4 regions of the Rhizobium sp. FG113 genome follow, and region 1 is predicted to be linked to each of the others. Evidence: riboswitches for the same ligand, from Rfam matches in the RefSeq annotation. Region 1 holds a riboswitch; each other region holds the start of a gene.

Region 1 (7,409 bases):
AATTCGGCACCGCATGGCAACTCGTACTCGCCTTCATCACGCTGACCATCATGCCGACCGTCATCGTCTTCTTCCTCGCGCAGAAGCACATCATCGCCGGCTTGACCGCAGGCGCGGTCAAGTCGTGATGATAGCCAGGTGACGTTCAGCTAAACACGAGACCACCATCGACAATCAGGTTCTGGCCGGTAACCGCCCGCGCCCAGGGGCTGGCGAAGAACAGCACGGCGTCGGCGGCTTCCTCCGGCGTCGTCACTCGACGCAACGGCGTGCTGCCGGCGATGAGATCGAACACCGCCTCGGGCGTCCCGGCGCTGGCATCGGTGGTGCGCAGCAATCCGCCAGAGACCATGTTCACGGTGATCCCATCAGGCCCGAGTTCGGCAGCGGCGGTGCGGGTCAGCGACAACAGCGCACCCTTCGCCGCCGTATAGTCGTGATAGGGAACAACGGGATTCTGGAAGAGATTGGTCCCGATCGTGACAACACGCCCAAAGCCGGCAGCGGCCATGACCGGGCGCGTTGCCTGGATGAGGTTCAAAGCACCCTTCACCGCCGTGTCGAGTTGCGCGTTCATCTCCTCCCAACTGAGCTCGCCGAGTTTCGGGCGAGCGTCGCCGTTGAAGCTGAAATCGGCGAGCGCATTGTGCACGACCGTCGTCGGTGCTCCCAGCCTGCGCGTGACATCAGCCACCAGTTCGCTCACGGCCGCGCCGTCGCGGATATCGGCTTGAACCGCATGCGTCCGCTCGCCGAGGCTTTTCGCAAGCGCCTCGGCCTGCTCCCGACTGTTGCGATAATTGATCGCCACCTTCGCGCCCTCGCGGGCAAAAGCCCTGGCGATCGCCGCCCCGAGCCCGCGCGCAGCGCCGGTTACGATTACCGTCTGCTCACTGATCGGCAATGTCATTTCGCGTATCCTTCCTCTGTCGTCCAAAGTTCGTGAAAGTGCTGGACCGGGCCATGTCCAGAGCCGACGTCGAGCGTGTCGGCAGCAGCCACCGCGCCGGCGAGATACATCTTTGCGGCGGCTACCGCCTGTGGCAGCGTCGCGCCCTTGGCGAGCTCGGCCGCCAACGCGCTCGATAGCGTGCAGCCGGTGCCGTGCGTGTTTGCGGTCGGCATCCTGGCGGCCTCGAACCAAGAGAGGCCGTCTTCCGTTGCCAGCACGTCCGGGCTCTGGTCACCGTCGAGATGGCCGCCTTTGACAAGCACGGCAGCGGGTCCCAAAGCGCGCAGCGCTTCGGCCTGATCGCCCATCTCCCGGCGGCTTTCGGCCACATCAGTGCGCAGCAACGCGGCTGCCTCAGGCAGATTGGGCGTCAGCAGCGTCGCAAGCGGCAGCAGCCGGCGCAGAAGCACATCGACCGCGTCGGGATCGAGAAGCTTTGCCCCACCCTTGGCCACCATGACGGGATCGAGCACGATCGGGATACCGAGATGATTCTTGAGAACGTCGGCGACCGCATCGGCGATTTCGGCATTGGCGATCATGCCGATCTTCACGGCATCGACGCGGACATCGGCGAATACGGCCTTGATCTGATCGGCGACGAAACCCGCTGGGACAAGGTGAACGCCGGATACGCCCTGCGTGTTCTGCGCGGTCAACGCCGTGAGCGCCGCCATGCCATAGACGCCGCGCGCGGCAAACGCCTTAAGGTCCGCCTGGATGCCCGCGCCGCCCGATGGATCGGATCCCGCGATGGAGAGAACATTGCGGATCATCGTGATCTCCCTTGAATTGCCTCTGAAAGCTCGAGGGCGGCGGCGTGAGGATCGGCCGTGCCGCAAATCGCCGAGACGACGGCGATCCCTTCAGCACCGGCGGCAAAAACACCGTTGACATGCGCCAGCTTCAGACCGCCGATAGCAACGGAGGGAACCGGGCAGGCGGCGACGAGACGTGCAAGACCGTCGAACCCGATCGGCTGCTTGTGGTCCGGCTTGGTCGGCGTCGCGAAGACCGGCCCGATGCCGGCATAATCGACCAATGCCGGATCGACAGCCCTCGCTAACGCCTCTGTCTCCACCGACAGACCAAGGATCATGTCGCGCCCGATCCGCTCGCGCGCGGCACGCACGACCATGTCGTCCTGGCCGACATGCAGCCCATCGGCGCCGATCGCGATGGCCGCCTCGACATCATCGTTGACGACAAGCAGCGCGTCCGTCCCGGCAAGCGCTTCTTTCAACGCACGGCCGGCCTCGATCATGCGCGCCGTGGAGGCATGCTTGTCGCGAAGCTGCACGACGGTGGCACTACCGGCAACAGCGCGCCTTGCTGTTTCGACCATGCCGATGTCTGCGCAAAGCTCGGGATCGAGGACGAGATAGAGCGAAAGATCGATCGTCCTCATAGCATCCGCACCCGCGCATTGTTGTCGATAGCGACGCCGTCTATCGCCGCGAGGGCGTCGAGAAACCGCCAGGAAAATGACCCCGGTCCGTCAGCGGCCCGCGCCGCCTCTTCACCGACGACGGCGAACATGGCGAGTGCTGATATCGTCGCTTCGAACGGTGCATCCGGCCTGATCGCGGCGAAGGCGCCGACGAGGCATGTCAGCGAGCAGCCGAGCGCCGTCACCTGCGGCATCAGCGATGAGCCGCCTTCGATGCGGCAGCCGCGCGCGCCGTCGGTGACGAAATCGACCTCGCCGGTCACCGCCACCACGGCCTGGTGCGTGTTTGCGATATGGCTGGCGGCAGCCTCGGCCTGCTCCACGGGGTCACGGCTGTCGACGCCCTGCCCCCGACTTTCGCCACCGGCAAGCGCAATGATCTCGGACGCGTTACCGCGAATGATGGTCGGGCGAAGCGCCAGCAAATCCGCGACGGCCTGTCTGCGAAAGGCAGTCGCATAATGGGCGACGGGGTCGAGGACCCATGGCCTGGCGCTCTCTCCCGCCGATCTGGCAGCGGCGCGCATGCCGTTCATCCAGCTCGGCGAGAGCGTGCCGATGTTAACAGTCAGCGCGCCGGAGACGGCCGCGAACTCGCCGGCCTCTTCCTCGGCATGCACCATGGCAGGCGATGCGCCGGCCGCGAGCAGCACGTTGGCCGCGATATTCATCGCAACGAAATTGGTGATGCACTGAACGAGCGGCTTTTGCGCGCGCATGGCATCAAGCATCGAACCGGGAGATCTGTCGTCTTTCATCATGCCCCTTTCGGGCGGGGCAAGACGCGGGAACCCTGATAGCAATGCCGAAGGGTCCGAGCGACTCCCTCCGCCAGCATTATCTGGTTCAGGTTCAAAGGGTACTTCTCAGTCTGCCGTCGGCAAACGCCCCTGTCTCTCAATGGCAATGTTCTGTCAGAGAAGCCGACCGCTGTCACGCGCAAAATGAGAGCAGCCCGGAGCTGGCAATCTGCCTCGATCAGGCGCCGTTCTCCTTGATCGCCTCCATGGCAACGAAGGTCGACGTGTTGGCGACGAAGGGAAGGCTGGAGATCTTCTCGCCCAAAACGAGGCGATAATTGGCGATATCGGACGTGCGTATCTTCAGGAGATAATCGAATGCGCCGGCGATCATATGGCACTCCTCGACCTCCTGCAGCTTGCGAACGGCAACGTTGAAAGCGTTGAGCGCGTTCTCCCTGGTGTCGGAGAGTTTCACCTCGGTAAACGCCACATGGTTGCGGCCGAGCTTGTTGACGTCGATGATGGCGCGGAAGCCGAGAATATAGCCATCCTCGATCAGTCGTTTGAGCCTGACCTGGCAGGGCGTGTTGGACAGACCCACCCGCTTGGCGAGGTCGGTCACCGACATCCTTCCATCGGCGACGAGCGCCTCAAGTATGCGTTGATCAAATTGGTCGATTTCTCTTACATTTCCCGCACCAGCCACAATAATTCCCTTCAATATGAATATTGAATAGCGAACTAAAGACTAGATCGCTCAAAATCAAGTGAAATTGACTTTTTGAAATCTGCTAGCTTTCCGACATCAGCGGATCAGGAGCCCAGCATGGCAATCACCACCGACGCGGCAGCAGTCGAAGTCACAGTAGAGCAGGCCAACGGCTCTGCAAATCCCTTTGACGGATTTGCTCCACCGATCCGAGAACAGAGCGATATGCGCCGCGCGATCACAGCTGCCTACCGCACGCCGGAGACAATCTGCGTGCCACGCCTGGTTGAAGCAGCCGCCCTTCCCGATCACGTCAGGCAAGCCGCCGCCGATACCGCCCGCAAGCTGATCGAAGCACTGCGCGCCAAGCACAAGGGAACCGGCGTCGAGGGGCTGGTGCACGAATACTCGCTCTCCAGCCAGGAGGGCATTGCGCTGATGTGTCTGGCCGAGGCGCTGCTGCGTATTCCGGACACCGCAACGCGCGACGCCCTTATCCGCGACAAGATTTCCGAGGGCGATTGGAAGGCACATCTCGGCGGCGGTCGCTCGCTCTTCGTCAATGCCGCGACGTGGGGTCTTGTCGTCACCGGCAAGCTGACATCGACGGTCGCCGACCGCAGCCTTTCGGCCGCCTTGACCCGACTGATCGCCCGCTGCGGCGAGCCGGTGATCCGCCGCGGCGTCGACATGGCGATGCGGATGATGGGCGAGCAGTTCGTCACCGGCGAGACCATCGACGAAGCGTTGCAGCGGGCAAAGCCGCTCGAGCAGCGCGGCTTCCGCTATTCCTATGACATGCTGGGCGAAGCAGCGACGACGGGCGACGACGCGAAGCGCTACTACAAGGACTACGAAACCGCGATCCACGAGATCGGCAAGGCGTCTGATCGACGCGGCATCTACGAAGGGCCGGGCATCTCGATCAAGCTTTCGGCGCTGCATCCGCGCTACGCACGCGCGCAGAGCGCCCGCGTCATGGACGAATTGCTGCCGAAGGTGAAGGCGCTGGCGCTGATCGCCAAGTCCTACGACATCGGCCTCAACATTGACGCCGAGGAGGCCGACCGCCTCGAACTGTCGCTCGACCTTCTGGAAGCGCTCTGCCTCGACCCCGATCTCGAAGGCTGGAACGGCATGGGCTTCGTTGTCCAGGCCTATGGCAAGCGCTGCCCCTTCGTGCTCGATTTCGTCATCGACCTCGCGCGCCGCGCCGGCCGTCGGATCATGGTGCGCCTCGTCAAGGGCGCCTACTGGGACGCGGAGATCAAACGCGCGCAGGTCGACGGCCTCGCGGACTTCCCTGTTTTCACCCGCAAGATCTACACCGACGTTTCCTATATCGCCTGCGCCAGGAAGCTGTTGGCGGCGACCGATGCCGTCTTCCCGCAGTTCGCGACCCACAACGCCCAGACGCTGGCGACCATCTACCAGATGGCCGGCTCGGATTATTATGTCGGCAAATACGAGTTCCAGTGCCTGCATGGCATGGGCGAGCCGCTTTACGACGAGGTTGTCGGCCGACAGAACCTGAACCGTCCCTGCCGCATCTACGCACCCGTCGGCACTCACGAAACGCTGCTTGCCTATCTCGTGCGCCGCCTGCTGGAGAACGGCGCCAACTCCTCCTTCGTCAACCGGATCGCCGATCCAAACGTCTCCATCGACGAACTGATCGCCGACCCGGCCGAGATCGTCTCTAAGATGCCGATCGTCGGGCAGAAGCATGACAAGATCTCGCTCCCCGGCGAACTCTACGGAACCCGCCTCAACTCCGCCGGCCTCGATCTCTCCAGCGAAACGGTGCTTAATCACCTGTCGCATCTGCTGGGCGAAAGCGCCACCAAGGGCTGGCGCGCCCTTCCAAGTCAGGCGACCGACATCAACGGCGCGCGCGACGTGCTCAACCCCGCCGACCACCGAGACGCCGTAGGCCAGGTTCGTGAGGCAACGCCATCCGAAGTCGCAGCAGCAATGCAGGCGGCGCAAGCGGCAGCAGCATCTTGGGCCGGCGTTTCGCCCGCCGACCGCGCCGCTTTGCTCGACAGCGCGGCCGACATCATGCAGACCCGCATGGAAACGCTGCTCGGCCTCATCATTCGCGAAGCCGGCAAGTCGGTGCAGAACGCGATTGCCGAAGTTCGCGAGGCGATCGACTTCCTGCGCTATTACGCCGAACAGGCGCGCCGCACGCTGGGGCCGTCGCACGCGCCGCTGGGCCCCGTGGTCTGCATCAGCCCCTGGAACTTCCCACTGGCGATCTTCAGCGGCCAGGTCGCGGCCGCCCTCGTTGCCGGCAACCCAGTTCTCGCGAAGCCCGCCGAGGAAACGCCGCTGATTGCCGCCGAGGCCGTCAGGATCCTGCATGAAGCGGGCATTCCCGGGGATGTCGTGCAGCTGGTTCCGGGCGATGGTAGCGTCGGTGCGGCCCTTGTGGCGGCGCCGGAGACGGCGGCCGTCATGTTCACCGGCTCGACCGAGGTTGCCCGGCTGATCCAGGCCGAACTCGCCAAGCGCCTGTCGGCTGACGGCAAGCCGATCCCGCTCATCGCGGAAACCGGCGGCCAGAACGCGATGATCGTCGATTCCTCGGCGCTTGCCGAACAGGTCGTGGGCGATGTCATAGCATCGGCCTTCGACAGCGCCGGCCAGCGTTGCTCGGCGCTGCGCATTCTCTGCCTGCAGGACGACGTCGCCGACCGCACGCTGACGATGCTGAAGGGGGCTCTCCGCGAGCTGACGATCGCCAACACCAATCGCCTTTCCGCCGATATCGGCCCAGTCATCACCGCCGACGCGAAGGAGATCATCGAGACCCACGTGAAGTCGATGCAGGCGCTTGGCCGCCAGGTGGAACGCATCGAGCTGCCGACAGAGACACAGCATGGCACATTCGTCGCTCCGACGATCGTGGAGCTCAAGAACATCGCCGAACTGAAGCGCGAAGTGTTCGGCCCGGTGCTGCATGTCATCCGCTGGCGCCGGCAGGATCTGGACCGGCTGGTCGATGAGATCAACGCCACGGGCTATGGCCTGACCTTCGGCCTGCACACGCGTCTCGACGAAACCATCGCCCGCGTGACCTCGCGCATCGAGGTCGGCAACGTCTACGTCAACCGCAACGTAATCGGCGCCGTGGTCGGCGTTCAGCCCTTCGGCGGGCGCGGGCTTTCGGGCACCGGCCCGAAGGCCGGCGGGCCGCTCTATCTCGGTCGCCTGGTGAAAACACCGCCGATCCCGCCGCAGCACAGCTCGGTCTATAGCGATCCGGCGCTGTCGGATTTCGCCAAGTGGCTCGACGAGCGCGAACTGCACGAAGAGGCAGAGATGGCCCGCAACCTCGGCAGCCAATCGGCGCTTGGCTTGGAGAGCGAACTCACCGGCCCCGTCGGCGAGCGCAACATCTACGCGCTGCACGCACGCGGCACCATCTTCTGCGCCCCCGTCTCGGAAGTCGGCCTACATCGCCAGATCTCCTCCGTGCTGGCAACCGGCAACAAGGCATTCATCGAGTGCAGCGACAGCCTTCGCAGCAGTCTGAAGGATCTTCCCGTC
Region 2 (7,409 bases), on a different contig from region 1:
CGCGGCCTCGGCCGGCGTCATGCGGCGGAAGCTGGAGCGGAGCACATCGGCGGTCGATTGCAGCGCGGTGCTTCCCTTCGGCACGGCCGTGAGGAAGCGGAAGATCTGCGAGTTGTTGCGCACGACAGTCACGTCGAAATCCCAGCGATCGGCACTGGCGCGCGCGGTGGCGGCCTCCATGCCGTTGACCGTGATTTGCTGGATGGTCGACGGATCGAGCCCGGTGACCCAGCCGCTCGAGATGTAATTGGTCAGCGACTGGTTCTGGTTGTCGGCCACGCCGTCGAAGCGGATCGCGATATCGCCGGGACCGGTCGCCATGACCGCCTCGACCTTGTTGTCGATCTTGAAGTCCGGCGGCACGTCGAAGCGGATGCCGAGACCACCATGCAGGAAGGTCTGGCCGCGAACATAGCCCTCTTCCGGGCTGTCGCCGTAGAGCAGGCCATCGATGCCGTCGAGATAATATCCGCGCCCGGTATCGCCGACCTTGCCCTCCTGCCCGAAGGCGCGGGCATGATCGCGCGCCAGTTCGATGCGCTGCGCCGAATTCGGGTGGCTGGACAGGAAGTCCAGGCTCTGGTCGGCATCGGGATCAACCGACATGAAGCGGCTGTAGCCGGCCATGGAATCGAGGAAGCGGCTGGCCGCATAGGGATCGTAGCCGGCTTCGCCGAGCATGCGCACGCCGATGACGTCGGCCTGCAATTCCTGCTGGCGCGAAAAGGCGGCAAGGCGCAGCTTGCCGCGCGCCAGCGCCTGCTTGCCGGCGATATCGCTCGACAAAACTTCGGCGACGACGCGGCTGGCAATCACTTCCGCCTCTTCGCGCTTCTGCCGCTCGATGCCGTGATTGGCGGTGACGTGGCCCATCTCGTGCGACAGCACGGCGGCCACTTCCGACGCATCGTTGGCGAGCGCCAGAAGACCGCGGGTCACGTAAAGATAGCCGCCGGGCAGCGCGAACGCATTGATCGCGGGCGAATTCAGGATGGTGATGCGGTAGGACTGGCTCGGATTTTCCGACACCGCCGTCAGCGCACCGGCAATACGCGCCACGAGCCGCTCGGTCTTGGCGTCCTTGTATTCGCCGCCATAGCTGGCCACGATGCGCGGATGCTCGCGCGCGCCCATGGCGGCACGCGGATCGTTCTTCTGCACCTCGTCGACAATCTGCGGATTGGACGAAGGGCCGACACTGGGTTGATAGGATTGTTCGAGCGCCGACTGACAGCCGTAAAGCGCCAGGGTGGAGGCGGACAGGATCGACGCCCGTCGCGCCCAGCGGCACGCTGCGAAGAACACATCACTGGAAGGCGCGGGCAGTTTCCACGTCGTCATGCGGTCCAGTCTGGCTCCCCGAGTCATCGCGCTTCTCGGCCGGCTCGCCGTCATGGCGCCCCGGTCGTCTTCATCAAGGTTCAACAGGCGTACGCCCCCGTTTCCGCAGTGCACAATCGAGGGCCCAAGTCTTTGCTTTAGCTGATTTCCGCATCGGTTGCATAGCGAGACTCTGCCTAAATATGGCGGCTTTATACTTTAGCAAGCCTAACGTGGTTAAGGAGTTCTCTGGGTCGCCGCAAATTATGGCGAAAGTGCCGTTGTCTTGTTAAGATTCGTCGATCCGGAGAAATTGCCGCAGCGCGGAATTGTTCTCGCCGGTCGAAAACCGCTCGATCGGTGCGGCAACCGCGACCCTTCCCTGATCAATGAAAATTGCATAGTCGGCAATCCGCCTGATCTCGTCGGCGTCGTGCGACACGATGACAACAGTGTTGCCGCTGTCGCGATGCATCGCCAGAAGCAACCCCGCCATGTCGCGGCGCAGGCTTGGATCGAGTGCGGCGAAGGGCTCGTCGAGCAAAAGGATAGGTCGCTGACGCACCAGCGCCCGGGCAAACGCCACCCGCTGCCGCTCGCCACCGGAAAGCGTCGCCGGCATTCGCTTTTCGAAGCCTGACAGCCCGACCTTCTCAAGCGCCGACGTGATCGCGCGCCGATCGGTGTCCCCGAGTTTCAGCGCCGGATGAATGCCGAGCCCGATATTGGTGAAGACATCGAGATGCGCAAAGAGGTTGTTATCCTGGAACACCAGTGACACGGGCCGCTCTGCCGGATGCTGATGGCCGATATCCTTGCCCTTGAATAGGATCTGCCCTGCATCCGCCGTATCGAAACCGGCCAGCAGATTGAGGAAGGTCGACTTGCCCGCGCCAGACGCGCCGGTAACGCCGATGACGGCGCCCTCAGGCAACGCGCAATCGAACACGAATGAGTTCTGGCCCAGCCGCAGCGTCACGCCGCGCATCTCGATGGCATCAGTCATGCGATAGCGCCTCCCGCTTCGGTTCATCCGCCACCCCGCCCATCGTGCCCGAAATCGTCAATAGCAGGCAGATCACGCCAAGGATCAACGCCAGCCCATCGGCATCATTGGTGCGATAGCTCCCGAGACTGGAATAGACCAGCCATGGCAGCGTCACGAAACTATCCGAACCGAACAACGCGACAGCGCCGAGATCGCCCAGCGACAGCGCCATGGCGAAAGAAAGCGCCGTCAGCACCGGCTTGCGCAGATCGGGCCACGAGATCAGTCGCAGCTTGGCAAGACCGGAGATGCCAAGGCTGGCACTCAGCCGCTGCGTGCGGCGCTGGTGGATTGCGTAGGCCGGCTCCAGCACCCTGACGACGAAGGGCAGCGCCATCAGCGCATTGATGACGACGACAAGCACCGGCGCCACGACATTGACGTCACCGACATCACGCGCCGCCAGGAACCACCCCGTGGCGAGAACGATGGGCGGAAAGAGCAGCACGAGCGACGATGCAGCCCCCATGGCGGCAAAGAAGGACCGCGCGCCGCGCCGTGATCTCCTCTCAAGCGAAAGCGTATGGCGCGCACGCACGAGCGGCATCGACAGGGCGAACGACAGCAAGGCCGACGAGAGCGCCATCACGCCGCTGGTGGCAAGCGCCCGCCAAAAGATCGCTTCGCCGACGAGCTTCACCAGATCGGCGCGCAGGCCGGCAATGACGATGAAGAGCAACGGCAAGCCGAGAAACAGCACAGCCAGCGTGAGAAGCGCGCGATCGGCGATCCATGCACCAAACAGCGTGCCATCGGGCCGCCGGATCGTGCGGCCCGCCGTCAGTCCCGCATCTCCGGATGCCGGCAGCAGCGACAGAATGCCGAGCACCACGGCCGTCAACGCGATCTGCAGCAGGGACAGGCCCACCGCGCGGCCGGGATCGAAATCGAAGCGCAGCGACTGGTAGATCGCCACCTCGATCGTGGTCGCCGCCGGTCCGCCGCCGAGCATCAGCACCAGCGTGAAGCTGGTGGCGCAGAGCATGAAGATCAGTCCCGCCACGCCTGGTATGACAGAGCGCAGCACCGGCCATTCGATGAAGCGGAAGACGGAAACCGGCCGCATGCCGAGACCGCTCGCCACCAGCCAGTATTCGCCCGGCACCCGCTCCAGCGCCGCCAGCATCAGCCGGCAGGCAAGCGGCAGATTGAAGAACACATGCGCGAGCAGAATGCCCGACAGGCCATAGATGCTGACGGGTTGATCGAGACCCGTCCACGAGAGCATCGTGTTGACGACACCCTGCCGGCCCCAGATGCCGATCAGGCCGAGTGCGCCGATCAACACCGGCAGCCCCATCGGCACCGCCATCAGCCGGATGATCCAGATGCGGCCAACAAATCGCGGCTGCCGCGCCAGCGCCCGTGCGACAGGGATGGCCAGCACGACCGACAGCAGCGTCGAAAGCGCCGCCTGCAGAAGCGTGAAGCGCAGAACGCGCAGGATGTATGGGTCGGAGAGGATCGCGCCGACAGGCATGCCGTCGGTGGAGATCAGCAGCGAGAGCGTAGCGACCGTCACGAAGACAAGAATGGCGGCGAGGCTGAGCGCCCCGCCGGCCAGCGCATATCGTCTTTCGGACGGCGCAAGAAGCATCAATTCATGCTCATCAATTCATGCTCATGGCGGCCAGCCATTCGTCGATCCAGGCCTTGCGGTTCTTGGCGACCTCATCCGAACTCATCAGGAAGGTCTTCGACGGGTTGACGAGCTTGCCGAAAGCATCCGGCAGCGGCTCCGAGGTTTTGGACACCGGCATCATCCAGTTGTTGGTCGGGATCGTGTCCTGGAAACCTGGGGTGACCATGAACTTCAGGAAGTCCTGCGCCAGCACCTTGTCCGGCGCATTCTTCAACAGGCCCGCGACCTCGATCTGGATGTAGTGCCCTTCGGAGAATGCGGCCGCCTGGTAGCGATCGGTGTTTTCCGAAACCATGTGGTAGGCGGGCGACGTCGTATAGGAGAGCACCATCGGCGCCTCGCCCTTGGTGAACAGGCCATAGGCCTCCGACCAGCCGGGCGTCACCGTCAGCACGCGCTTCTTGAGCTTCGCCCAGGCTTCCGGCGCCTGGTCGCCATAGACCGACTTCACCCACAAGAGCAAGCCGAGGCCCGGTGTCGAGGTGCGAGGATCCTCGATGACGATCTTCTGCGCGGGATCGCCGTCGACCAGTTCCTTCAGGCTCGCGGGCGGCGTCTTGAAGGTCTGCGTGTCGTAGATCACGGCGAAATGGCCGTAGTCATAGGGCACGAAGACATCATCCTTGAAGCCGCTGGGGACTTGCAACGCGCCGGTGTCGACGCCGCTCGCATCGAACAGGCCGGTAGCCTTGGCTTCGGTGATGAGGTTCGTGTCGAGGCCGAGGACGACATCCGCCTTCGTGCCCGATCCCTCGAGCTTCAGACGCGACAGCAGCGCCACGCCATCCGCAACGCTGACGAAGTTGACCGTGCAGCCGCAGGTCTTCTCGAACGCTGCCTTCACCTTCGGGCCGGGACCCCATTCGGAGGTGAAGCTCTCATAGGTGTAGATGGTGAGCGTCTTGTCGGCGGCGTGTGCTGCCGTTGCCGAAAAGCCCGCCAACAGCATGGCGGCGCCGAGCGCATAGGTCTTGAAATGGGTCATGACACCTCTCCTCTAGGTTCATTGAAGGGGAAAAGGGCGGTGCCTGGTGTCACGCGTCTAATCCCTCCGCCGGTGTTAGCCGGATCAGGTTCCGCGGGTTGGCTTTTGCAAGCCTCTCAGCCAAGCATCCTGAAGATACGAGGCACCCCGTTAGAGCGTCGCAAGGTGTATATCCGTAGCCGGCGTCTGGCAAGAGCGGACGTCGGCCAGGTTCAGTCTGCCAGTTCGTTGGCTATTCGGCGGCCTCGGCAGCCGCTTTCGCCGGTGCGCCACCTGTACGCGGCAGTTGCACCGGCTTCAGCATGAGGGCCGCCACAAGCCCGATCAGCGCGATGCCGCAGGACGTAATGAACAGCGGCACGAAGGCATTGGCATAGGCCTCGGCAACCGCCTGGCGTGCGGCCTCCGGCAAGGCGGCCAGCATCTTCGGCGTGAGCTGCTCGATATCGGCAACGCCGGGGATGGAGGAACCGACGCGCGAAAGCTGCGAGCCGATGATCGCGCCGTAGATCGAGATCGCGATAGAGGCCCCGCCCATGCGCGACAGTGTCACCGAGCCGGTTGCCGCACCGATATCGCGCACCGGCGCCGCGTTCTGCACGCCGATGATCGGCACCTGTTGCGCCAGGCCGACGCCGACACCCTGCAGTGTCATCACCGCGCCGATGAAGATGAGCGGCGTGCCGGCATGAAACTGCGACAACAGCGCGAAGGCCAAGGCGTTGCAGCTGAGGCTGGCGATGGCGAACGGCTTGTAGCGCCCCGTCACCGAGATGATCCGGCCGGCCGAGATCGACCCGCACATCAGGCCTCCGGTCAACAGGATGAAGAGCAGCCCGGCCGCGGACGGAGAAAGCCCTGTCGTGGTCTGCAGGAAGAGCGCGAAATAGTTCACCATGCCGATAGCGATGCCGCCGCTCATGATCGACATGATCAGCAGCAGGCTGAAGGTCGAATTGCGAAACAGCGACAGCGGAATGATCGGTTCGGCGGCACGGCGCTCGACGAACACCCACGACACCAGGAAGACCACGCCGGCAGCGATGATTGCGAGATTAAGCGGGGCGATCAGCGAGCCGAACACCTGTGCGCCATCAGCGGCCAGAACGATGCTTGTCGTCGTCAGCGCCAGCAGAATGGCGCCGGCATAGTCGATCGTCGGACGACGGTTCGGCTTGCGATAGGGAAGCATGAAAACCAGGCCACCGAGCACGACAACACCGATAGGAATATTGACGAGGAAGATCGAGCGCCAGCCGAAGAGATCGCTCATCGTGCCGCCGAGCACGGGCCCGATAGCGCCCGACGCCATCAGCACAAGGCTGACATAGCTCTGGTATTTGGCGCGCTCGCGCGGCTCGAAGAGATCGGCCGTCACCGCGAAGATCGACACCATGATCCCGCCGCCACCGAGACCCTGCAGCAGGCGCGCGGCGATCAGCGTATTCATCGAAACCGCCAGCCCGCAAACCGCCGAACCCACGGTGAAGATCAGGATCGCGGCCATCATCACATATTTGCGGCCGAAGAGATCGCCGAGTTTGCCATAGAGCGGCATCACCGCGCTGACAGCCAGCAGATAGGCCGAGCCGACCCAGCTGAACCGCTCAAGATGCCCGAACTCCCCGACGATTGTCGGAAGCGCCGTGGCGACGATCTGGTTGTCGAGCATGGCCATGAACATGGCGGTCATCAGGAAAAGAAAGAGAATGAGCCGACGACGGGGGTCGGTCACCAGCGGCTGCGCTGCGATCTGTGGATTCATGGGGCGATCTTTCTGGTTGGGGCGCAATTTATGTGCTATCAGCATATAAATGTCAACGTCATGTAAATGACATCAGCATATTTTCCTCCCCGATCGCTTCTGTTATCCTCCACCTCATGACAGATACTTTGCAAATCGACCCCGACACCACGCCGACCGAAGATGATATCGCCCATATCGGCCAAAGCATGAGCCGTATGCGGATGATCACGGGGCGACGACTGATTGCCCGCCTCGCCATCGAAAAGGTGGCTCCGGATCTGGAGCTTTCGCATCTGGATGTTCTCGAAGCCGTCAAGCTCGCCCGCAGGAATGGCGAGGTGACCGTGGGGACGATTGCCGAGGCCATGCGCATCGATCCGTCCCGCGCAAGCCGCATTGTCGCCGACATGGTGGGCCGCGGTGTTCTCGAACGCGCCGCATCTCAGCAGGACGCCCGGCGGATCCTGGTGGTGATCACGCCATCCGGCTGGAGCCTGCTCACAGAACTGAAATCTCAAAAGCTCGCGATCATCAAGGATGTCGTCTCCGACTGGTCGTCCGAGGACGCCAAAAACTTTGCCGAGCTGTTTGATCGGTACATGACAGGTTTCGAGCGCGTTTTCGCCATGCCGGACAAACATTTGCCTGCGACACCAAAAGCCGGAAA
Region 3 (7,409 bases), on a different contig from region 1:
GCCGTCGACATGGATGAGCTCATCCGCATGGAGCCAGACCGCGGCGTCACCAATGTGCGCAAGCTCAACCTGCCACACTGGAAGCGCTGGTTCGGTGTCGAGCATCGATGCCTCGTGCCGGTCACCAGTTTCGCGGAGCCGGATCCTTCCAGTCAGGAAGATGGTGGCAACGTGCCAAAACGCCTGGTTTGCCCGCGATGAGGAAAAGTCGCTGATGTTTTTCGCAGGGATCCACGTGCCGCACTGGAAGAGCGTCAGGAAGGTGAAGGATGGGCTGACGACAGATGATCTCTATGGCTTTCTCACCACCGACGCGAATGAGTTGGTGAAGCCGATCCATAAAAAGGCGATGCCTGTGCTCCTGCTCACGCCGGAGGAAACTGATGTCTGGATGCGGGCGCCATGGGACGAGGCGATGCACCTGGCGCGGCCGCTACCCGAAGACGCGCTGATCATATCGTCTCGCGAGCCGTATGGCTCATCGATCGTCGCAAAAGACGGCGAACCGCTGCAGCAGGCGATGCTTTTGTGACCGCAGCAATCGTGAATCGAGCTCGAGCGGTCCGAGTCGACTATTGGGCTATCCATCCCCGGAAATGAGAGTACACTACTGATTATCGGCGTCAGGGATAACTGGTAGGCGCCGCTTGGGAGTTCATACTTGCTCTTGCCGATCGAACGGAGGAGCACGTGCATGTTGATGTCCCTTATCTCCCTTTCCGACGATGAGATCGAAACAGTCACCTCCGCTGTGCGCGAGTGGTGCCATTTGAACCACTGCGACATCGATAGCTCGCAGGGTCGCCATGCGATCACGATCGCGGTCGAACTTGTTCACGCCAAGCACGAAAAAACCCTTTCTTGATTGCTTGATCGAAGCGCTCCGCTCACCGTTCGAGAGCCAACCGGCGATTTCCGGCGAGATGATCAATCACGCTGGACCTGTGACGCCTCCAACGGTTTGAGATTTGACTCTCAGGTCAAATGTTCTTATTTTGTTCCTTCTGATAGGAAAGGATATGGACATGAGCTGGCTCAAACTCGACCCCGCAATATCGTCGATGCCGGAACCTAAATTTCGCCTGGTGGTCGAGGATCATTTTCTGAAGCTGTTTTTGCCGCATTACGACAGCTTCGACTGGAACGTCGCCGCTTTTTACCGAAGCCGCGACGAGCAGCCGATCTATTATTTCTCGCCCGGCGCCGCGGATCCGCTGACGAGGTTCGGCGAATACCCTTACGAGCCATGCGACCGGCCGGACTCCACCGCAGTTACCTTACAGAGCGGATCGGCGCTTGCCGTCGATACCGCCTGGGTGGAATTGCCCGATGACACGCGCCCATACCCAGAGTTGGACCAGGAGTTTGAAGACGCCGAGGCGGAGTTTTGGGCTGAACTCATTGGATTGGGTGGAAAGCACGGCTCGAACGGCGGCGGTCCCGCCTGAGATAGTACCGATGGATATCATGGCCTCTGCGACCATCAGAAAGATTATCCATGTCGACATGGACGCCTTCTATGCATCGGTTGAACAGCGCGATAATCCAGAACTGCGCGGCAAGCCGCTGGCGGTCGGCGGCGCTGCCGCGCGTGGTGTGGTTGCGGCTGCCAGCTATGAAGCCCGAAAATTCGGTGTTCACTCGGCGATGCCTTCGGTCACGGCCGCTCGCAAATGCCCAGATCTGATTTTTGTGACGCCGCGCTTCGAGGTCTACCGTGCAGTCTCGCAGCAGATCCGTGAGATCTTTGCCGAGTACACGCCGTTGATCGAACCGCTGTCGCTCGACGAGGCCTATCTCGATGTCACCGAGAACCTGAAAGATATGCCGATCGCCACCGCGATCGCGCTGGAGATCCGCGCCAAGATCAAGGCGGTCACAGGACTGAATGCGTCAGCCGGCATCTCATACAACAAATTCCTCGCCAAGATGGCCTCTGACCTGAACAAGCCGAACGGCCAGGCTGTCATCACGCCGAAGAACGGCCCTGCCTTTGTCGAGGGGCTGGCGGTGAAGAAATTCCATGGCGTCGGGCCGGCTACCGCGGAGAAGATGCATCGGCTTGGAATTCAGACCGGCGCCGACCTCAAGGCCCAATCGCTGCAATTTCTGACGCAGCATTTTGGAAAAGCCGGCCCCTACTTCCATGGCATTGCACGCGGTATCGATGAGCGCCGCGTAAAGCCGGACAGGGTCCGCAAATCCGTCGGCGCCGAAGATACCTTCGCGCAGGACATCCATAGCTATGATCCGGCGCTAGAAGGTATGCGGCCGCTGATCGCCAAGGTCTGGCGCTATTGCGAAGCCAATGCCATCAGGGCGAAGACCGTCACCCTCAAGGTAAAATACGCTGACTTCACGCAGATCACGCGGGCCAGAACTGGCGAGCGATCTTTTCTGTCGGCCGGCGAGATCGAGGCGGCCATCAGCTCACTGCTCCAGCCCGTCTTCCCGCCGCCAAAGGGCGTGCGCTTGCTGGGCGTGACCCTATCTTCGCTCGAGCAGGCAGATGTCAATCAGACGGACCAACTGAAGTTGACGCTCTGATCAGCCGGTCCGCATGCGCCTCAGTCGATCTGCCGATCGTCTTGAAACGCACATCCAGCCCTTCCCTTTCGCTGACCAAGCGCCACTTCCCTACCCGCATACAGCCTTTCAGCGGAGACGTTTCTATGAAGTATTCTGCCCTGCTGCTCACCGCAGCGAGCGTGTTTGGTTTTACGGTTCCTGGTTTAGCGCAAGATGGCAATTTCAATCTGGCCTATCATGTGGAGCGCACTCCGAAGGCAAAGTTGAGCATCGAAGACTGCGGGAGCGCAATCGAGAAGACGGCGAAACAGGTAGGGCTCGCATCCGACGTACAAACTTTCCCGGGGCAGCTCGTGGTCGTCCGAGGCGGTGATGAAGGCCGCGGCGCTTTCATCGCCCACGGCATCGAGGTCGAGAACACGACGGTCAGCGTGGTTCAGGGGATCGACTATCAAGGACCAAAGGCTGCTCTTGGCGAGTTTGCAGACCAGGCAAACGCCGCGGTCAAAGCCGCCGCGGAATAACCTCCAGTATCATCCTTATCCTCTTGTGGGTGGCGAAGACGAGAGATGGCCATATTACGATTTCCTGATATCGTAGCCTCATTGTGTGGGGAGTAGACGTAATGAAGAGTTTGGTTCCAGACGCATTTTATTGGGCACGGTCCGACAAGCACACCGATGGCCGGACGACGATCGTGCAAGTATCGACGATCTTCGGTGAGGATCCGGACTTCTGGACCTTGGCCGTCCTCGGCTCCGACCAACATCACATGATCAGTGATTTCGAGCTCGTTGCGCTTGTCGAACCGCTGGATGGTTTCCAGCTTCGTCAGGCTGCGGAATAGCTTCAGCCAAAGCGCGAAGAGGCCCATCGGGCACCGGCAAATTTCGTAGTTTGACGACAGGGAACAAAGCGACAGATCTGTAGTTATTTGGGTATGTCGGGCGTAAGCATAATCGGAGCGCGGTGCTCTCCTTACCCTCAGCAAGACTGAGGTTGCTTCCAGCCTTCGAGCTGTGACGCGGGGTTCGAATCCCTGCCCCGACTACCAAATCCCCATGGCAACAACCAAGTCTTCTCGGTGGTGCGATGACAGACCAAGGTGCGTATTTGCTGATCTTTTTCGCACGAACATGTCAATGATCATCGATCCGGTGGCGCCGAATGGATCGAGCGCAAGAGTCTTTCTAACGTCGCACGCGCCTCCGCAGGAGTGGTTAAAGCCCAGGCGCGGCCGCCGCGTGATCACCGGAGTACGGCGCCCGCGATCGGCAACTTTTCTGAATACCTTGCGATTTAAAACGAGAGCGCCTCGTCTGCAGAGCGCCAAGAGCCGCCATGGCGGGTGTTGCACAAAGGTGCAGCGGTTGCGCGCTGAAGACTACCCCCCTGCTAAATGAACTGAAGTTAGCTGACGATACGGGAGGACTGAGCCAGGATTTACGTTGGCTGGCGTGACAAGACGCCTGGGATCAATTGCGGCCATGAGCCAGAAGCCGGTGGAACGGGGAATCCGCCTCTTCGAGCCACCTTTGTCGTGCCCCAATCTTCTTCCCGCGTCCTATGATCGAGTAGGTGTGGACGTGGCCCCGGCCGAAATTGTCCGACATGAATAAGAAGAGCATCTGATCCGGGGACGCCTGCATCTCGTCTCTATCGCCTGCGATGTTCATCACAGGCCCCAGCACACGGCGATTGTTTAGGTCTGTTTCGGGGTACGCCTTAATTGTGGCGTAGGCCACCACGTAGGCTCGCGCTTTGTTTTCTATCAGGACTCGACGAAGCCGTGCGGCCGCTCGAACATCATCATCTTCGATCCCCTCTCCAATGGCAATCTGCCATATTCCGTCAGGCATGAGTGCTAACGCCATTGATGCCCACCCGCCCTGTTGGTTGAACACTCCCAGCACGATGTCTTCTGCGTTCCGGTAGAACTCTGAAACGTCCATCAGACTTCTCCAATCATGGTTGCTAGAAAACTGACTCGATGATGGATCGGCCGCAAGCCTTAACCGATGGAATTCCTCTCAGGGCTCTCTCCGGCGCCTGGAATGCGTTGCTGTGATGTTTTGGCCATTGCCGACCCGCGCCGCAATCCACGCCTTGCCGCGGCCTTGGCGGTCGGTCCTGCCTAGAAGATGTTCGGCCGGGACGTAATCACCGATATAACCCCGACAGCGACAGTCGACCCTTTGCGCCCGAAAGCCGCCACGGCAGCATCGGGCCAAATGCGGATACAGGCTAGTTGCTGAGCAACTCGGTTTCCTATGAGATTTCAGTGTCGCAGCGTTTTGCCTTTGGCGGCTTCGGCCTCGCAAGCTGAGGGTGACTAACAGCATCGTGGGGTCGCTGCTCACACGCGCCTATCAAATGTTTCTGCTTGACGCAGACCGCAAGGCCGCAATACCCTTTGCGCATTCACCAGGGGTGTCCCGTCAAGGGGCTGAGATTCTGCTATCGCGCGCAGTGACCCGTTGAACCTGATCCAGTTCATACTGGCGTAGGGACGGTGCAAGCGCTCGAAGGCCGGGATTCCCGTGTGGACTCCGTGCCGGCGTCTTTTCATCATTCCGGCTGAGGACTGGGTCTCCAATCGAAAACTTGGAGCCTCAACCATGACTATCGCCGCAAAGACCATTACCCCCACAGTCACCACCGGCCCGTTGCCGGCCTCCCGCAAGATCCATATCCCGGGTGAGATCCACCCCGATATCCGCGTTCCCATGCGCGAAATCAGCGTTCACCCGACCTCCGGCGAGCCGCCGGTCACGGTCTATGATTCGTCCGGCATCTACACCGTCGAAGGCGCCGATATCAGCATCGAGTGCGGCCTGCCAGCGCTGCGGCGCGACTGGGTTCTCGCCCGTGGCGATATCGAGGCCTATGACGGCCGGCAGGTGCGCCCCGAGGATAACGGCTTTGCCAGCGGCGAGCGCCTGACGCCGGAATTCCCCGCCAAGCGCCAGCCGCTGCGCGCCAGGGACGGCAAGGCCGTGACCCAACTTGCCTATGCCCGCGCCGGCATCATCACGCCGGAAATGGAATTCATCGCCATCCGCGAAAACCTCGGCCGCAAGGCGAAAGCCGAAGCCATGGTCCGCGAGGGCGAGAGCTTCGGCGCGCATATTCCCGATCACGTCACCCCTGAATTCGTCCGCCAGGAAGTGGCCGCCGGCCGCGCCATCATTCCCGCAAACATCAACCACCCCGAAGCCGAGCCGATGATCATCGGCCGAAACTTCCTGGTGAAGATCAACGCCAATATCGGCAACTCCGCCGTCACCTCATCGATGGCGGAAGAGGTCGAGAAGATGGTCTGGGCAGCGCGCTGGGGTGCCGATACCGTCATGGACCTCTCCACCGGCCGCAACATCCACAACATCCGCGAATGGATCATCCGCAACTCGCCACTGCCCATCGGCACCGTGCCGCTCTACCAGGCGCTGGAAAAGGTCGAGGGCATTGCCGAGAACCTGACCTGGGAGGTCTATCGCGACACGCTGATCGAGCAGGCCGAACAGGGCGTCGACTATTTCACCATTCATGCCGGCGTGCGGCTGCACTACATCCCGCTGACCGTCCACCGCGTCACCGGCATCGTCTCGCGCGGCGGCTCGATCATGGCCAAGTGGTGTCTCCATCACCACCGCGAGAGCTTTCTCTACGAGCACTTCGAGGCGATCTGCGACATCTGCCGCGCCTATGACGTCTCCTTCTCGCTGGGCGACGGCCTGCGCCCCGGCTCGATCGCCGACGCCAACGATGCCGCGCAATTCGCCGAGCTGGAAACGCTGGGCGAACTGACGAAGATCGCCTGGGCAAAGGATTGCCAGGTCATGATCGAAGGCCCTGGCCATGTGCCGATGCACAAGATCAAGGAGAACATGGACAAGCAGCTCGCCGTCTGCGGCGAGGCGCCGTTCTATACGCTCGGGCCGCTGACGACGGATATCGCGCCGGGATACGACCACATCACCTCGGGCATCGGTGCGGCGATGATCGGCTGGTTCGGCACGGCGATGCTCTGCTACGTCACGCCGAAGGAGCATCTCGGCCTACCCGATCGAAACGACGTGAAGACCGGCGTCATCACCTACAAGATCGCCGCCCACGCCGCCGATCTCGCCAAGGGGCACCCGGCCGCCCAGCTGCGCGACGATGCGCTGTCGCGCGCCCGCTTCGAGTTCCGCTGGGAGGACCAGTTCAACCTCTCGCTGGACCCGGAAACCGCCCGCAGCTTCCACGACGAGACGCTGCCCAAGGAAGCGCACAAGGTCGCGCATTTCTGCTCCATGTGCGGCCCGAAATTCTGCTCGATGCGAATCTCCCACGATATCCGCGCCGAAGCACAGAAGGAGGGGCTGGACGCCATGGCGGCCAGGTATCGCGACGGCGGCGATCTCTACATGGCTGTCGATGCCGAGGGCCAGGTGGTCGGCTGAGATGCGCGTCCTCGTCAAGGGGGGCGGCGTTGCCGGCCTCACGGTCGCACATGCGCTCGCAGCGCGCGGCGCCGAAGTCACGGTCTTCGATCCGCACCCCTGCTTTTCGGCGGCCGCGTCATGGCTCGCCGGCGGCATGCTGGCGCCCTGGTGCGAGCGCGAGAGCGCCGACGAGGCCGTGCTGCGCGAGGGGCAGGAAGCGCCCGACCGTTGGGAAGCGATGCTGCCCGGCGAGGTCAAACGGAACGGCACATTGGTGCTGGCTCCCGCCCGCGACCAGGCGGAGCTGAAGCGCTTCGCCGGCCGTACCACGGGATATGAATGGCTGGACGAAGAGCGGATCGCGGCGCTCGAGCCCTCCTTGGCCGGTCGCTTCCGGCAAGCGCTGTTCTTCTCGCGCGAAGCCCATCTCGATCCGCGCCGGGCGCTGCCTGC
Region 4 (7,409 bases), 390 kb from region 1:
GCTTCGCTGCTGACGCTTGAGACGCGCCGCGCCGCTTCGCGGGCGCCATCGGCGGTCTGCCTGACGGCAACCGTCAGTTCGTCGAGCGCCGCGGAGGTTTCCTCGAGGTTCGCGGCCTGGCGTTCCGTGCGCTGCGCGAGCTCGTTGGAGGCGCGGCGAATTTCTTCCTTGCTGACGGCAATGTCGTTGCCCTTCAGGCTGACGCGCGACATCGCCTGCTCAAGCCGTGCGAGCGCATCGTTGAAGTTGTCGCGCAGGCCGGCATATTTGGCGCCGAGATCATCGCAACGGACGGTGAGGTCGCCGTTCGCCAGCCTCTCGAGCGAACTTCCGATTGTCGAGACAACATGCGCCTGCTGCTCGGCGTCAAGCAACTGCGCATCGACGCTGCGCTGGCGCTCGGCATTGAGCTCGCGCTGCTGCTCTTCCTGCCGGATGGTCATCTGCTGGCGATCGCGCACCTTTTCCTGCAGCGACTTGGTGGCTTTCGCCATCATACCGACTTCGTTGCGCAGGTCGGTGTGCGGAATGACCTTGCTGATATCCTCATTGGCAACCGCGCCCAACGCGTCGTGGATCGCAGTCAGCGGCTGCGAAATGCTGCGAATGATGTAGAAAGCCATGGCGACGGCGATGAACAGCGCGATGAGACAGAGACCAACGACTTCAATCGTCGCATCCCAGATCTGCGCCTCCACGTCATCCATGTAGACGCCGGTCGCAACAACGACCTTCCAGGGTTCGAAGGCTTTTGAATAATTGCCCTTGAGGAAGAGCTGATCAGCCGGCTGGCCGGGCTTCTGCCAGTAGAAGATCGTGCGGCCGCCGCCAGCGATACCGCGATCAACCTGCTCCTTGGAGATATATTTTCCGGTCTTGTCCTGTGTGCCGGACTGGTTCTGACCGATGCTTTTGGAGCCTTCCTTGAAGATCTGGACGACATTGTAGTCGAAGCCGACGAAATAGCCTGAAGGCTCGTATTTCATCTTCTCGACAACCTTGAAGGCTGCCTGTTGTGCGGCTTCGTGCGTCAGTGTTCCGGCTTTCTCCTGCTGGTAGAAGGTGTCGAGCACACTGATGGCGCTTTCGACCTGCGAGCGCATCATTTCGAAACGTTCGGTGTAGATGGCATCACGCAATGTGCTGATCTGCATGTATACAATGCCCGAGAATATGACGAGCAGCAGGCCCACGAGCATAAAAAGTTGGCGTGAAATCCTTAGGTTTTTCAAAATGAAAGCTCCGAAAATCAAAGTGGCGAGAACGCCGTAATGGTATAAATAATTCGCCCGCTAGCAATCGGCGCTACATCATGAATTTTCGGTAAAGCTTTAATCAAACTGCACGCTAGGCTACTCGCTTGGCCTTGTGCTCTTGATCGCCTCGGCCACGGGAAGCACTCCTCCAACCGGCTACCGATTGGAGGAGTGTCGTGGATGGTGCAGGCATGCCGGCTGTCAGGCGGCGTCGAGCGGCGTGTTCGTGAAATAGCCGGTGAAATCAGGTGCTGCCTCAAGCGCCTTGCCGTCGGCGTCCTTCAGGATTTTCGCCTGGAACAGATAGTTGCCGATCGCCGTCATCTTGGCCGGATCGATGCGACCGGTAATGCCGTCGTTTGTGCGGAAATAGTGTCCCGCGATCAGCGCCTTCAGCGATGCCTCTACAAGCGCACGATTGGTCAGCGCGTCGCTATTGGCCGCGATCATCAGATCGACCGCGTCGTCGGGGTGATCGACCGCGAAGTCGTAGCCCTTGCGCGTCGCCTGCAGGAAGGCGCGGGCGAGTTCCGGCTTCTCGTCTAGAAATGCCTGGCTGGAGGCGAGCAGCGTGGTGTGCTCGTCCGGAACGCCATAATCGGCGTAGCGGAAGGCGCGTTGCTTCACACCCTCGAGTTCCGCCTGCACGCCCTCCCAGGTGTAGACCTCGAGCGTGAAATCGACACTGCCGTTGGCGAGTGCCTGATAGGCGGAGGTGCCGAGCGTCACGGTCTCGAATTCGCCCTTGCCGCCATCATGGCGGATAAGCGAGCCGATCAGCGCGTTCTCCCAGGCGCTGCCGAAGCCACCATAGGTCTTGCCGTCAAGATCCCTGGGGCTGCGGATGTCATCGCGATCGGCATTGAAGACGAGACGGCCGGTCTCGGTCTGGACGATGGCATAGGTCGCCATGAGATCGGCGCCGGCTGTCCGCTGCGTCATGAGGCCGATGGCGCCGTCAATGCCGAAGTCAGCGACATGATTGGCGACGAGTGTGCCGGCCGAGGTGTCCGTATAGGGCAGGATCTCCACGTCGAGGCCCGCATCGCGGTAAAATCCCTTGTCGCGGGCCACGAACAGGCCGATGTGGTTGGTATTCGGTGTCCAGTCCAGGGCGACCTTGACGGGGCGCTTCTCCTCGCTGCAGGCCGACTTCGAGAGAAGCGGCGACATTGGCAGCGTAAGCGCAAGCCCTGCGGCTGAAGCCAGGGCTGCGCGGCGGGTCAGCATCGGGTTTTTCATCGTGGTTCCTCCAGGTTGGTCGTTGTGGCGTCGTTAGGGGCATTGAAGAGAGTGTCGAGGATGTCGGCCTCGATCTCGGCCGCAAGCGCGCGCGCCGCGCCGTCCAATATGCGCGGGCGCGGCAGATCGACGGTGATCTCGCGGATGACGCGGGCAGGGCGGGGCGAGAAGATATAGATGCGGTCGGAGAGATAGACCGCCTCGCGCACATCATGAGTGACGAGCATCGCGGTCCAGTCGTGCTGCGACCACATCTCCTCCAGCCACCGCTGCATGCCTGCGCGCGTCAATGCGTCGAGCGCGCCGAAGGGTTCGTCGAGCAAGAGCATCGGCTTGTGCTGCACCACGGTGCGCAGCAGTGCCGCCCGTTGCCGCATGCCGCCGGACAATGCCGCCGGATAGTGCTGTTCGAAGCCGTCGAGGCCGAATTCGGAAAACAAAGGCAGCACCCGCCGGCGGGCCTCGGCGCGGCGCATGCCCTGGACCTCAAGGCCAAGCGTGGTGTTGTCGATTATGCGCCGCCACGGCATCAGCGCGTCGCGCTGCGGCATGAAGGCGAAGGGGCGGATCGTTCCGTCAAGCGGTTGGCCGTCGAAGCGCATGCTGCCGCTCTCAGGCCTGCGCGCGCCGGTCAGCAGTTTGAAGAGCGTTGACTTGCCGGAGCCCGAAGGCCCGAGAATGGAGACGAATTCGCCGGGCTTCACCGTCAGCGAGATGTCCGACAAAACAGGCGTTTCGTCGTAGCGGCAGGTGATGTGGTCGAGTTCCAGGCGCGGCACGGTCATCGGGCGCCTCCCTTTCCGCGTCTTGCCCATGGCATGGCCAGGTGTTCGGCGATGACGGTGAGGCCGAATAGAGTAAGAGTGAGGACGGCGCTGACGAACACGGCGGCCAGCACCAGATCGGGCCGGAAATTGTTCTTGGCGTTCAGCATGTAGATGCCGAGCCCTTTGGCAGCACCCGCATATTCCGCGAAGATCGCGCCGACGACGGCGTAGGTGATGGATATACGCAGCCCGGCGAAGAAGAATGGCAGGGCGGATGGCAGCCGGGCGAGCAGGAACTGCTTCCAGCGCGGTGCACCCATCGAGGCAACCAGTTGCTGCAACTCGTCTTCGGTCGATTGATAGCCCTGGCAAAGCGCTACCAGCATCGGGAAGAAGGTGACGAGTGCGACCAGCAGGATCTTCGGCGTCAGGCCGAAGCCGAACCACAGAACGATCAGTGGCGCGATGGCGACCAGCGGCAGCGTCTGGCTGATGATGAAGAGGGGAAACAGCGCCCGACGAAGCGGCTGGCAGAAGTCAATTAGCACCGACAGGATGAAGGCTGCCGCGAGCGAGCAGCCGAAACCGGCGAGCGTCGCCCGCAAGGTCGGGAGCGTGTTGTCGAACAGCGCCTGTCGTGACTGGAAGGTCTGCGCAAGCACGCGGGACGGCGCGGGCAAGGTCGTGGGCGAGATGCCGGACAGGCGAACATAGGCCTCCCAAGCCGCCACCAGAAGGCAGACCGCCGCGATTGCCGGCAGAGCCTGGCTCAGACCAGTACGGATATGATGGTGCAGGTCGGAAACGACCTGCCGCGAAGGCAGACGTGATGTCGACATGGGAGCAACCGTTTGGGGCGCGAGCGTGGGGCGGCGCTTAGCGCTTGGACGGGCTGTTTGCCGAGACGGTAAGGTCGATCGTCACATGGCCTGCTGGCGGGCCAAAGCGCACCAGCGCTTCGTGCACGGTCGAAAACACCGCGCCGGTGTCGCCGCGCAGCTTCGTGCAGAAGTTCTTCGATTTTTCGAAGACGCCCGAATTCTTCAGGAAGTCGATGCAGCCGTAGATCTCGTCCATGTGGCCATCGATCCCGAGTGTATAGAGCGAAAACTGCGCGGCCGTTTCCTGACCGATGACAGGCGCGTCCTTGACCGCCTGGTGCGCGCGGGCCTTGCGCTCGTCGAGCGGTGCCATGGGGCCGGTCAGTTCGGGCGTCTGGCAGATCGGGTCGTCAGGCTCGCCGGGGCAACCGCGCGAGATGGTCGCGTGCAAGACGCAATGCTTGCCGCTGCTGGCGGCCGCCGCGAACAGATCGCGCATGGCGGCGAAAACGACGTCGGGAGTGCCGATGATCAGCGTCGAAATGTCGTCCGTCTCGATCCGCAACCTGTCACGATGGGGATCGAGCGCGGAAAGCGCATGGGTGATGACGCCGACGAAATCGTCGGTCATGGGATACAGTGAAATCTGCGCGCCGGAAAACATCGCTCTACCTCGCTCCGCTGGCATTATCCAGATCAGCTTGAGGGTCCACGATCATGCGATCGTATCTCAGCCCCGGCATTACGGAGCACCCCTGTGATGTCGGGGTGATACGCCAAAGCCTGGACGAGCGCAAGGGCCATGTCGTGGACTGAGGAGCCGAGACTTCGCAGTAATTTCTATTCGGCCCTCTCAAATTCCCGGCTCGGGGAAAGCGGTTTGTTGGCAGAGGCTTAGGAATGCTTCGCGAGTAGAGTGTAGCGCCGCATGAAGCAAAACCACCGCGAAATATGGCGAAAAAAGGACAGAATTTCTAAGCCTGTCCGCAAGCGGGGGCGGTGGTTCCTCGCGATCTGGAGGCGGTCCGATTAGTTTCACCGCACAGTAAAACACCGGAGCGATAGATGAAACGCCTTCTGATTCTCGGCACAGCGCTTGCCGCCCTCCTTTCCGTTCAGGCCCATGCCGAAGAGCCGAAGAAGCTTCTAAACGCTTCCTACGACGTTTCGCGCGAGCTTTTCGCCTCGGAGAACGAAGCCTTCATCAAGCAGCATCCCGGTGTGACCATCGACCAGTCGCATGCCGGCACCTCCAAGCAGGCGCGCTCGATCATCGAGGGGCTGGAGGCAGACGTCGTGACGTTCAACCAGTCGACGGATATCGATTTCCTGGCAAAGAACGGTTTCGTCTCCAAGGATTGGGCAAAGGCCTTCCCGAACAACGCGTCGCCCTTCTATTCCTTCCCATCCTTCCTGGTGCGCGCCGGCAACCCGAAGAACATCAAGGACTGGGGCGATCTGGCGCGTGACGACGTGCATGCGGTTTTCCCGAACCCGAAGACATCGGGCAATGCGCGCTACACCTATCTCGCCGCCTATGCCTGGGCGAAGGAAGCCTACAAGGACGACGAGGGTAAGATCGAAGCCTACATCACCAAGATCTTCGACAACGTGCCGGTCTTCGACACCGGTGGCCGCGCCTCCACGACGACCTTCGTCGAGCGCGAGACCGGCGATGTGCTGATCACCTTCGAGGCCGAGACACGCGGCATCGAGAAGCAGTACGGCTCCGACAAGGTTCAGGGCGTGATCCCGTCGGTCAGCCTGCTTGCCGAATTCCCCGTCGCTGTGGTCGACAAGGTCGCCGCAAAGCATGGCTCCGAAGCGCTCGCGAAATCCTATCTCGACTTCCTCTACACCGAGGAAGGCCAGCGGATTGCCGCGCAGTTCGGCCATCGCGTTCGCGATGAGAAGGTGATCGGCGAGTTCAAGGACCAGTTCCCGGCGATCCGCCTTGTCAATGTCGACGATACGTTTGGCGGCTGGGAAAAGATCCAGAAGGAACACTTCGCTTCCGGCGGCATTCTCGACAAGCTTTATGGCAGCCGGTAAGCCCTAACAAGATATCACATCGCTTGGCCCGGCTGGCGTTTGCCCGCCGGGCCGCTTTCGTCATCGTGCTTGCAGAGCAGGACTTATGAAACAGGGAATGACCGCTTGAGACGCAATGTCCTGCCCGGATTACGCCTGTCGCTGGGTGTGACCCTTCTCTATGTCGGCCTTATCGTCGTCCTGCCTCTGGCCGCCCTGGTGTTCAAGGCTGCAAGCCTTGGGCCAGAGGACTACTGGCGCATCGTGTCATCCTCGCGCGCGCTCGCCAGCTATCGGGTCACGGTGCTCTCGGCGCTCGGCGCCACGATCTTCAACCTGTTTTTCGGCTTCGCGCTCGCCTGGGTGCTGACGCGCTATCGCTTCCCCGGCTGGCGCCTCGTCGATGCTATGGTCGATTTGCCTTTCGCGCTGCCGACCGCAGTGGCCGGTATCGCGCTGACGACGCTGTTTGCCGCGAATGGCTGGTTCGGCTCGGTGCTTGAAGGTATCGGCATCAAGGTCGCCTATACGCCGATCGGCATCATGGTCGCCATGTGCTTCACCAGCCTTCCTTTCATCGTGCGCACCGTTCAGCCGGTTTTGGAGGATCTCGACCCGGCTTATGAAGAGGCGGCGCAGTCGCTTGGCGGTTCGGACTGGACGATCTTCCGCAAGGTCATGCTGCCGCTGCTGACGCCGGCGCTGCTTGCCGGCGTGTCTCTGTCCTTCGCCCGCTCGCTTGGCGAGTTCGGCGCCATCATCTTCATCGCCGGCAACCAGCCGATGTCGACGGAGATCACCGCACTGCTCGTCTTCATCCGGCTTGAGGAATACGACTACCAGGCGGCCGCCGCGATCGCCTCTGTCCTGCTGCTCACAGCCTTCCTCATGCTGGCGCTGACCAACTGGATGCAGGCGCGGGCGCTGCGATATACGGTGAGGAACTGATCATGAGCAGCATTCCCACCCGCCGCAAACCGCCGCGCGTCGGCGATCAGCCGATCGTCCGACGCACATTGATTAGCCTCGTGCTTATCATCGGCGCGTTCCTCATCCTCGCGCCGCTCGTTATCATCGGCGTCGAAGCCTTCGCCAAGGGCTGGCAGGTCTATAGCGCCACGATCAGCCATCCCGATACGCTGCATGCGATCATGCTGACGGTGCTGACCGCGTTGATCGCCGTGCCCATCAACACCGCCTTCGGCGTCGCAGCTGCATGGTCGATCACCAAGTTCGATTTCTGGGGCAAGCGCTTCCTGCTCGTGCTGATCGAGGTGCCGTTCTCCGTATCG

Evidence for each region. Region 1 has a riboswitch for thiamine pyrophosphate ahead of thiM (hydroxyethylthiazole kinase). Riboswitches for the same ligand answer to the same signal wherever they lie in the genome.
Region 2: linked by a shared signal. The riboswitch ahead of thiB (thiamine ABC transporter substrate binding subunit) and the one ahead of thiM (hydroxyethylthiazole kinase) in region 1 are both predicted to bind thiamine pyrophosphate.
Region 3: linked by a shared signal. The riboswitch ahead of thiC (phosphomethylpyrimidine synthase ThiC) and the one ahead of thiM (hydroxyethylthiazole kinase) in region 1 are both predicted to bind thiamine pyrophosphate.
Region 4: linked by a shared signal. The riboswitch ahead of ACODTZ_RS01990 (YkoF family thiamine/hydroxymethylpyrimidine-binding protein) and the one ahead of thiM (hydroxyethylthiazole kinase) in region 1 are both predicted to bind thiamine pyrophosphate.

What each region holds. Positions count from the first base shown of each region.
Region 1 is NZ_JBMDKV010000001.1:95,429-102,837, forward strand. It holds gene ACODTZ_RS00435 (carbohydrate ABC transporter permease) at 1-128, shown strand, start outside; gene ACODTZ_RS00440 (3-oxoacyl-ACP reductase) at 146-910, opposite strand; gene thiD (bifunctional hydroxymethylpyrimidine kinase/phosphomethylpyrimidine kinase) at 907-1,728, opposite strand; gene thiE (thiamine phosphate synthase) at 1,725-2,360, opposite strand; gene thiM (hydroxyethylthiazole kinase) at 2,357-3,160, opposite strand; TPP riboswitch at 3,209-3,304, opposite strand; gene ACODTZ_RS00460 (Lrp/AsnC family transcriptional regulator) at 3,381-3,851, opposite strand; gene putA (trifunctional transcriptional regulator/proline dehydrogenase/L-glutamate gamma-semialdehyde dehydrogenase) at 3,972-7,409, shown strand, end outside.
Region 2 is NZ_JBMDKV010000008.1:36,653-44,061, forward strand. It holds gene ACODTZ_RS19040 (M48 family metalloprotease) at 1-1,368, opposite strand, end outside; gene ACODTZ_RS19045 (thiamine ABC transporter ATP-binding protein) at 1,610-2,326, opposite strand; gene thiP (thiamine/thiamine pyrophosphate ABC transporter permease ThiP) at 2,319-3,965, opposite strand; gene thiB (thiamine ABC transporter substrate binding subunit) at 3,979-4,959, opposite strand; TPP riboswitch at 5,040-5,155, opposite strand; gene ACODTZ_RS19060 (MDR family MFS transporter) at 5,228-6,760, opposite strand; gene ACODTZ_RS19065 (MarR family winged helix-turn-helix transcriptional regulator) at 6,877-7,409, shown strand, end outside.
Region 3 is NZ_JBMDKV010000018.1:76,520-83,928, forward strand. It holds partial or broken gene ACODTZ_RS29020 (SOS response-associated peptidase) at 1-532, shown strand, start outside; gene ACODTZ_RS29025 (hypothetical protein) at 695-865, shown strand; gene ACODTZ_RS29030 (hypothetical protein) at 1,026-1,448, shown strand; gene dinB (DNA polymerase IV) at 1,459-2,547, shown strand; gene ACODTZ_RS29040 (DUF6180 family protein) at 2,673-3,053, shown strand; gene ACODTZ_RS29045 (hypothetical protein) at 3,155-3,376, shown strand; gene ACODTZ_RS29050 (hypothetical protein) at 4,005-4,481, opposite strand; TPP riboswitch at 4,946-5,057, shown strand; gene thiC (phosphomethylpyrimidine synthase ThiC) at 5,148-6,974, shown strand; gene thiO (glycine oxidase ThiO) at 6,976-7,409, shown strand, end outside.
Region 4 is NZ_JBMDKV010000001.1:489,896-497,304, forward strand. It holds gene ACODTZ_RS01970 (methyl-accepting chemotaxis protein) at 1-1,232, opposite strand, end outside; gene ACODTZ_RS01975 (ABC transporter substrate-binding protein) at 1,458-2,498, opposite strand; gene ACODTZ_RS01980 (ABC transporter ATP-binding protein) at 2,495-3,283, opposite strand; gene ACODTZ_RS01985 (ABC transporter permease) at 3,280-4,104, opposite strand; gene ACODTZ_RS01990 (YkoF family thiamine/hydroxymethylpyrimidine-binding protein) at 4,142-4,750, opposite strand; TPP riboswitch at 4,742-4,853, opposite strand; gene cysP (thiosulfate ABC transporter substrate-binding protein CysP) at 5,152-6,138, shown strand; gene cysT (sulfate ABC transporter permease subunit CysT) at 6,244-7,065, shown strand; gene cysW (sulfate ABC transporter permease subunit CysW) at 7,068-7,409, shown strand, end outside.